Regions from separate parts of the Paenibacillus sp. CFBP13512 genome, predicted to be linked through region 2. Evidence: predicted binding sites of a transcription regulator. Region 2 holds the regulator's gene; the other holds the start of a gene.
What was found. Region 2 encodes Rex, which represses fermentation and respiration genes when NADH is low (regulators of the CRP and FNR family bind a similar motif). Its sites were predicted from a motif close to TTGTGAAATATTTCACAA; they were not measured.
Positions count from the first base shown of each region.

Region 1: the regulator Rex is predicted to act here: its motif matches at 1,718-1,735, upstream of PaeCFBP13512_RS10830 (formate/nitrite transporter family protein).

Region 1 is NZ_QGAD01000006.1:92,775-97,532, reverse strand. Features, by position in the region: gene PaeCFBP13512_RS10835 (FAD-dependent oxidoreductase) at 251-1,612, shown strand; gene PaeCFBP13512_RS10830 (formate/nitrite transporter family protein) at 1,853-2,740, shown strand; gene PaeCFBP13512_RS10825 (GNAT family N-acetyltransferase) at 2,905-3,339, shown strand; gene PaeCFBP13512_RS10820 (sensor histidine kinase) at 3,548-4,758, shown strand, end outside.
Region 2 is NZ_QGAD01000001.1:75,579-80,336, reverse strand. Features, by position in the region: gene dinG (ATP-dependent DNA helicase DinG) at 1-2,250, shown strand, start outside; gene PaeCFBP13512_RS00345 (redox-sensing transcriptional repressor Rex) at 2,247-2,894, shown strand; gene PaeCFBP13512_RS00340 (amidohydrolase) at 2,887-4,194, shown strand; gene PaeCFBP13512_RS00335 (cell wall elongation regulator TseB-like domain-containing protein) at 4,225-4,758, shown strand, end outside.

The DNA.
Region 1 (4,758 bases), on a different contig from region 2:
GATAAAAATCACAATATAATAGCAATACAAGGTGAATTAATTCACAAATAAAATAAATCAAAAAAGACTATATTAAAAAATAGAAGAGCCAACAAGAAGATGGACACCATAGAGAAACCACACACTTCTCTTGCACCTACATCTTAATTCACCTGAATTTTACTTGTCGGACATTCAGCATAGACCATACAACTTTGGATAAGAACCATTTACATGATAAAAAATAAAGAATTATCAGGAGGAAGAAACCATGAAAGTAGCTGTTATAGGATGTACTCACGCAGGAACTGCCGCTGTTGTTAATACCGCTAAATTGTACCCGGATGCTGAAATCACTGTATATGAACGTAACGATAATATTTCATTCTTATCTTGCGGGATCGCGTTATATGTAGGTGGAGTAGTAAATGATCCAGACGGATTGTTCTACTCTTCTCCAGATCAATTAGCTGATCTAGGTGTAACCACTAAAATGTTGCATGAAGTGACAGCGATCGATACGGATAACAAAACATTACAAGCTCGTGATCTGACTACAGGTATTGAACTTACAGATACGTATGACAAATTGATTATGACAACGGGTTCTTGGCCGATCGTTCCTAAATTTGAAGGTATTGAACTGGATAACATTTTACTTTGCAAAAACTACAATCACTCCAATACGATTATTGAAAAAGCGCAACATGCTAATAATATCGTTGTTGTAGGCGCAGGTTATATCGGTGTTGAACTGGTAGAAGCATTCCAAATGAATGGTAAACAAGTGACATTGATCGATGCTGAAGATCGCATTTTGAACAAATATCTAGATCCTGAATTTACATCTCGTACCGAAGAATCACTGCAAGAACATGGCATCGAATTAGCGTTATCAGAGAAAGTGGTAAAATTCACAGGTGAAAATGGTAAAGTCACAACCGTAGTTACTGACAAAGCGACCCACAAAGCAGATATGGTCATCTTGTGTATCGGTTTCCGTCCAAATACTGAATTGCTTAAAGGACAAGTCGATATGTTAGTTAACGGTGCTATCCTTGTAGATAAATATATGCAAACCAGTAAAAAAGATGTGTTCGCTGCTGGAGATAGCTGTGCTATTTTCTACAACCCAACAGGTAAACATGCTTATATTCCTTTAGCTACTAATGCAGTTCGTATGGGTACACTGGTTGCTCGTAACCTTGTTCAACCTACGAATGAATATATGGGTACACAAGGAACATCCGGTATCAAAATCTATGAAGATAATATTGCAGGAACAGGTATGACCGAAACAGCTGCTCGTGAAGCAGGATTAAATGTAGAAACAAGCACCATGCATGATCATTACCGTCCAGAATTTATGCCGACACATGAGACGGTAACCTTGAAAGTCGTGTACGAAAAAGAAACACGTCGCATCTTAGGCGCACAATTGATGTCTAAAGTCGACTTAACTCAATCGATCAATACCATCTCGGTCTGTATCCAAAATCAAATGACAGTGGATCAATTAGCCTTTATCGACTTCTTTTTCCAACCACATTACAACAAACCTTGGAACTATTTGAATACGGTAGGTTTGCAAGCATTAGCACCTATCCAGACCCAACAAGAAGTTCACGCTTAATCGGGTTTGAAATAAGTCATTTTATATCATCGTAAGCTCCTATTAGATATTGATTAAAGTTCTACCCCTAACAAAGCCTGTACAGTTCCCCCACTGTACAGGCTTTTGTGCTTAATTTCACAAATTCTTTTCCAAAGTGATATTTGTTACTTTTTTCACAAAGTAATTGTATTAAAATTGAAATATGCAAAGGTAATTTAATTATACGGAAATAGATGCTTATAAGGGGGATGCAACACAATGGCTTATTACAAACCACAACAGATTGCAATGAATACGATTGAGACGGGAATCATCAAAGCCAAGTCGACATGGATACAGATGCTTGTACTCGGGTTTTTAGGTGGAGCTTTTATTGCGCTAGGATTTTTATTAGATATTCGAGTGATTGCGAATACACCGGAAGCCTGGGGAAGCTTTGCTAACTTTATCGGAGCGGCATTGTTCCCTGTGGGACTGATTCTTGTACTGGTTGCAGGTGGAGAACTGTTAACTGGTAATATGATGGCTGTCCCGTTAGCGCGGATGGCGAAGCGGATCAGTACCCTTGAAGTAGCACGTAATCTACTTGCGATTACGGTAGCGAATCTATTAGGCGCTTTATTCGTCGCTTACTTCTTCGGTCATGTGGTGGGATTAACAGAAACTGGTCCTTATTTGACCAAAACAGTAGAAATGGCAGGGCATAAGTTAGAAGGAAGCTTTGCCCAGATGTTTTTATCCGGGATTGGATGTAACTGGTTGGTAGCTCTAGCGGTCTGGTTATCGTATAGTGCCGACAGTATTAGTGGTAAAATACTCGGAATCTGGTTCCCGACCATGGCATTTGTTGCTATCGGATTTCAGCACGTTGTCGCTAATATGTTTTTGATTCCAGCAGCGATCTTTGCAGGGTATTATTCATGGGATATGTATCTGATGAACTTTATTCCGGTATGGCTCGGTAATCTCACAGGTGGAGCTGTATTTGTAGCAGGGATTTATTTCACAGCCTATATCAAAAAAGATCATCAACTGACACCAGCCAATTCTGGACATACTCAGCATCATGAACCTACAGTCTCAACGATGCCAGCGGTATCGGCTACAGCAACATTACCGTTGCAACATAGCGATCAAGCTCATTAATCGCAAGCAGGTGTAGAAAAAAAGATCTTCATGTTGATGAAGGTCTTTTTTTGCGTTATAGAGGAAGCTAATGATCTTCTTGTAACATCATACAGTCAAAATAGTATACTTATTAAATAATCATGACGATATCTTAATTATCTCTGAAAGAGTAGGTGATTTCTGTGCATATTCAAGAACTATCTGTAGACGATCATATACCACAGATCAAACCATTTATGGATCAATTTAATAGTAATCAAGAGTTGGCTCTTCCGCCGTATGATCGTGTGCATTTTTCGCTAGCCGCTTATGAAGGTGAGCAATATATTGGTGGAGTCGTTGGCTCGATGGTCTGGGGATTGTTATATATTCAATTACTTGCTGTCGATCATGTATACAGAGGCAAAGGGATTGGAGCAGACTTGTTACAAGCGATCGAAGATCAAGCTAGGCAGCAGGGAGCCAAAGTGAGTGAATTAACGACAATGAGCTGGCAAGCGCCTCAATTTTATATGAAGTACGGGTATACTATTTTTGGCGAAATTCATGATATTCCGATCGAAGGACAGACCAAGTATTATATGAAAAAAAATCTACTCTCTTCGACACAAAGTTAAGTTTGTCTTTATTGGATATAGATGAAGCTTAAGAGGTCATCTATAAACGTATAGAAAAACGGATATACGCTAGGTTTGATGCTGGATATCACCTGATGATTTGCAAATATAGTAAGCTATTTTTGGCGGTATGCTTTATGATAAAGTAGAGACCATATGCATCATGAACTACCCATTATAAAGGTACGGAAAATAGAGGTGTTGGACTATGTCTGATAAAGATTTAAACGAATGGACTGAAAACGAAAAAAATTTACAAGCAGAGATCGAACGATTACAGCTTCTGGCAGACGAGCGTCTGGAAGCTAAAGTGAAAGCAGAAAAAGCAGACGAGAATAAGTCTTCCTTTATTGCTATGCTTAGTCATGAGATTCGAACACCTATGAATGGTATTATCACAATGGCGGATTTATTACAGCAGACTTCACTTGATGAAGAGCAGACACGATATAACGAGATTATTCAATCCAGTAGTGAAGCTTTAATGACACTTGTCGATAATTTGCTAGATATCAGTAAAATGGAAGCCGGTAAAATGTCTTTAGAACAATATCCGTTTGATCTGATCAATACGATTGAAGATTTGGCGTATGTGTTATCCCCTACAGCTTTTGAGAAAAAAGTACAGGTGATACTCGATGTAGAGACTGATATTCCTTTATTTGTGATCGGCGATGCGTTAAAGGTTCGACAGATTTTTATGAATATTTTGCAGAATGCGATTAAATTCACACACTCTGGCGAAATTTTAATTTCTTTGTTCTTATTGTCTACCGTCAAAGAAGAAGATATCCATGTCAAAATCGTCCTTAGAGATACAGGCATCGGGATGTCGGAAAAGCAACTCGGGGTTATTTTTGACAGTTATGCTCAAGGTCATAGCAATCAGAAGCATCATTATGGAGGAACAGGACTCGGACTCGCAATCACCAAAAGTCTTGTAGAACTAATGGGCGGACAAGTCTATGTAAAGAGTGAGCTGGGTGTAGGGACTGAATTTAGCGTCGAGATTCGATTTGATAAATATACAGACTTACCGTCTATTCCTTTTGAAAAAAATATCTTAGCTAATATCAATATTATGGTGCTAGACAGCAATCTGACGAGCTTAGAGTTAATGACGAATACACTTCAAGGATGGGGAGCACGGGTCGCTACGTCTTTGAATATGGATGATTCATTTATTGATAATATTTCAAGACATTCGTATGATATCTGCTTAATCGATCATCAGACGATTGATTTTAAAAAGTGGGATTTGGAATTGGATTATTTGAAAAAGCAGCGTATGTTGCTAATGGTTCCTTTGGGGAATAAGATTGATGAAGATTTCAAAGGCAGATTCGAGACGGTGATCACCAAACCAATTCGCAAACTTCATTTGCTTAACAGTATTCTGGCATTACAAAAAATCAAAAA
Region 2 (4,758 bases):
TTGGCGTTAAAAGTAGGCGATTGGAATGAGATTTTACCTGCTCATGAAGAGCGTGGAAATATGCCACTTGCCGATGTGTCCTTTGATGAATTTTTGGAGCAAGTGAAACAGAATTTGCGTAATTTACTTCCTCATTATGAAGAACGTGAACCGCAGAATCGGATGTTTGAAGAAGTGATCAAAGCGATGACGGATGATAAACATCTATTGATCGAAGCAGGAACAGGAACGGGCAAATCGTTAGGTTATTTATTACCTTCGATCTATCATAGTGTAAAAGAAAACGATCGTGTGATGGTAAGTACACATACGATTAATTTGCAAGAACAGTTACGAGAACGGGATATTCCATTACTGACTCAAGTGATTCCATTTACATTTCGTGCTGCCGTATTTAAAGGACGCCAGCATTATTTGTGTCTGCGCAAATTTGAGCATAAAATAAATACAAAAGAATTTCAAAGTCCTAAAGAAGATGTATTGATTGCAGCTCAAATGATTGTCTGGTTAAATTCGACGGAAACCGGTGACGATGAAGAGCTGAACATGGGTAACCGTGGAGCCGATTTCTGGGAGACGGTAGCGAGTGATACCGATTCTTGTCTTGGTCGTGCATGTCCGTGGTTCCGCAAATGCTTCTACCATCGTGCGAAGCATGAAGCAGGTACAGCTGATGTCGTTATTACGAACCATTCCAAATTATTTACCGATGTCAAAGCAGGGCACCAATTATTGCCTGCTTATGATCGATTGGTGATTGATGAAGCGCATCATTTAGAAGATGTAGCAGGTAAGCACTTGGGTATGCATATGAAATATTTCACATTGGTTCATCCGTTACTTCGTTTGTTCAAAGACAGTAAAAATGGTCAGCTGGCTATTTTGCGTCAACAGTTAGGTTCATCTGGTAATGAGCGTGGTATGGATTGGGCGATAGCGATAGATAATCTATATCCTGAAATTGTAGATGTCAAAGAAAACTGGGACAAATTGAGTGAATTATTATTTGCTTTATTACCTCAGCGTAGTGATGCTGCTCCGGGAGAAGCTGGACAATTTACATTACGTTTGTTACCTGAGAAGCAACCAACAGAATGGACGGTAATTACGGATTTGGAGAATCAGATCCATATCGGACTGAGTCAATTGATTCGTAAAGGCGAACAAGTAATGAATCAGATCAAAGAAAGCGATGAACAGTTAGGCACAGATAGTCTGGTGACTGATGTATCGGGTCTATTCAAAGATTTGACTGTCGTTCGAGACGATCTACGTCAATTTGTGAAGCTGGAAAGTACAGATACAGTCTACTGGTATGAAGCCAATGGAAATTACCGTAGCAAGTCTTTACAGATGTATGCTGTGCCTGTGGATGTGAGCAAGCAATTGAAAGAGTACTTTTTCGATAAAAAGAAAAGTATTATTCTAACATCCGCAACATTATCAATAGAAAAGAAATTCCAATATATGATTGAACAACTGGGACTTGTCGAAGCGGAAAAAGAAGGCAGATTGATGACTGAACAGTTATCTTCACCTTTTAATTATCGTGAGCAATCGCTATTGTTGATTCCACGTGACTTCCCAAGTGTCAAAGGCAGTGTCGGTGATGCATTCTTTGTAGATACATTAGCGAACTCGTTAGCAGAGACTGCGAAAGCAACGCAAGGACGAATGATGGTTTTATTTACCTCATATCGAATGCTCAAGCAGGTGTATGAACCATTAAAAGAGAAGTTATCACATAGTGATATTGCTGTATTTGGTCAAGGCGTTGATGGAGGGAGTCGGACGAAGCTTACTCGTAGATTCCAGGAGCGTTCTGCTTCTGTATTGCTTGGAACAAGTAGCTTCTGGGAAGGTGTCGATATTCCTGGCGAAGCATTAACATGTCTGGCGATTGTACGATTACCTTTTCAACCGCCCAATCATCCATTGCTAGAAGCCAAAAGCGAACGGCTTAAAAAAGAAAAGAAAAATCCATTTATGAAATTATCTGTACCGCAAGCAGTTATCCGTTTCAAACAAGGTTTTGGTAGATTAGTACGGACATCTAGTGATCGGGGAATCGTTATTGTCTATGACACTCGTGTGATCGAGTCCTATTATGGCAAGCATTTTCTATATTCATTACCCGGTCCCAAAATGGAACATATGCCGACAGAGCAGATGGTACCCCGTATTACAGAATGGCTTAGCCAGGCCGAACCTGAAAAGGAAACTGTAAATCAAGAGGGGGAGCAAGCATGAAATCCGACAAAATATCAGAAGCAGTCGTGCGAAGACTACCTGTATACCTTAGATATCTGAACGAACTTCACACCCGTGAAGTTCCCACAGTGTCTTCGCAAGAATTGGGACAAAAATTAGATTTGAATCCAGCACAAATTCGCAAAGACTTAGCTTATTTTGGAGATTTTGGACGTAAAGGAATCGGGTATGATGTATCCTATCTGATTGAGAAAATACGTCATATTTTAAAATTAGATCAACAGATCAATGTCGCACTTGTAGGTGCAGGTAATCTAGGGCATGCCCTTTCGAACTATAATATGTATTTGAAAGAAACGATGAAAATCGTAGCTGTGTTTGATTCTCTTGAACCCAAAGTCGGTTCGATGATCAATACATTAGTTGTACAACCGATCGAAGAACTTGGAGCAACAGTCAAAGCGAAAAGTATTCGTATTGGTATTATTACTGTGCCTAATATTGAAGCACAGCGTGTAGCAGATCAATTGATTGAAGCAGGGATCGAAGCCATTTTGAACTTTGCACCGATTATTTTGAAAGCTCCACCGCATATTCGTGTACACACTGCTGATTTTACAACGGACTTACTAAGCCTTGCCTATTATCTGGAAGATGGAAAGGAACATGAAACTAATGAATAACACCTCGAACAAATGGGTTATCAAAAACGGTATGTTTGCTGTAATGAGTGAAGAAAAATCGATGCTTTTCGGACATATGGTGATTGAAGATGGATGGATCACTTATCTTGGAGAAGAAGAGCCTGTGATTGAAGAAGGAACAACAGTAGTCGATGGTAATCATTTGTTCTTTATCCCGGGTCTAGTGAACAGTCATGGTCATGCGGCAATGTCTTTGCTACGTGGATATGGCGACGACCTTGCACTACAAGTATGGTTACAGGAAAAAATGTGGCCGATGGAAGCGAAGTTTACCAGTGACGATGTATACTGGGGAACATCATTATCTGTACTTGAAATGTTAAAAGGCGGTACTACGACATTCCTGGATATGTATGATCGTTCAGAGCGTGTTGCTGAAGTCGTAGAGCAATCAGGAATGCGTGCTGTATTGATGCGTGGTGTTATCGGCTTATGTTCAGAAGAAGAGCAAAAGCAAAAGTTACAACAATCTATCGACTTTGCACGGGATTGGCACGGTCAAGCTGATGGACGTATTACAACAATGATGTCTCCACATGCGCCGTATACATGTCCTCCTGCATACATCGAACAATTTGTACAAGCAGCACATGACTTGGATTTGCCGCTGCATACACATATGTCTGAGACGTTAGCTGAAGTACAATTAAATGTAACTGATTATGGATTACGTCCTGTAGCTCATTTGGAGAAATTAGGATTTTTCACGCGTCCAGCCCTTTTGGCACATGCTGTTCATTTGAATGATGAAGAGATCGAAATGCTTGCGCAACATAAAGTAGCTGTTTCGCATAATCCAGGTAGTAATCTGAAATTAGCAAGTGGTGTTGCTCGTGTTCCTGATTTATTACGTGCAGGTGTAGTCGTTTCTTTAGGAACAGATGGCCCGGCAAGTAATAACAACTTGGATATGTTTGAAGAGATGCGTTTGGCAGCTCTTATTCATAAAGGAGTATCCGGAGATCCAACAGCGGTACCTGCATTAGAAGCATTGAAAATGGGTACAGAATACGGTGCGAAATCTGTATTTTTGAATGACGTAGGTACATTTGCTGTCGGTATGAAAGCCGATATTACGGCATTAAATGTAGATCAACCGCATTTCTTGCCACGTACTGACTTTATCTCACATACCATTTATTCTGCATCAGCTAAAGATGTATTGCATGTCTGGGTAGATGGTAAGCAATTGATCAAAGATGGTATATCATTAACACTGGATGAAGAAAAAATTCGTCATGAAGCCCAAAGTGCTTTTGAAGGTTTGCTCAAACGCTAACCGGAAGTCGACAGGAAAGGATGGCGTGTTTTGCGAAATTTGGGAAGTGGAAAATGGATCGCAATCATTATTGTAGTAGTAGGATTGCTTGTATTAGGTGTTAATCAATTTTATGTTCATGTTATGGCGCAGCCATGGAGTAAAGAGCAGCTGGCGATCAACAGTGCACAGGAAAAGGCTGATATCGTATCTGTGACACGTACATTTAATTCTGTCTGGACAGATACTTCAACGTATTGGGTAGTTGAAGGTAAGAACATAGCACAAGAAGACCTTATGGTCTGGGTGAAGTTCAATATTGATGGCTCAGTCGCTGAAGGTGCTAATGCCGTACATGTTGAGAAAACAGCAGGTACAGTGACATACGAAAAAGTAAATGCTTTACTACAAAATGATCTGCCTGGAGCAGAAGCTGTACGTATTGTTCCCGGTTCATTCAAAGGAAAATATGCATGGCAAGTCTTTGCCAAACTCAATGAACGTTACTATTATATTTTTTATAATTTCCGTGATGGAGCTAAATTAAGCGAACCGATGGAACTACCAGCGATATTAAAAGGAACA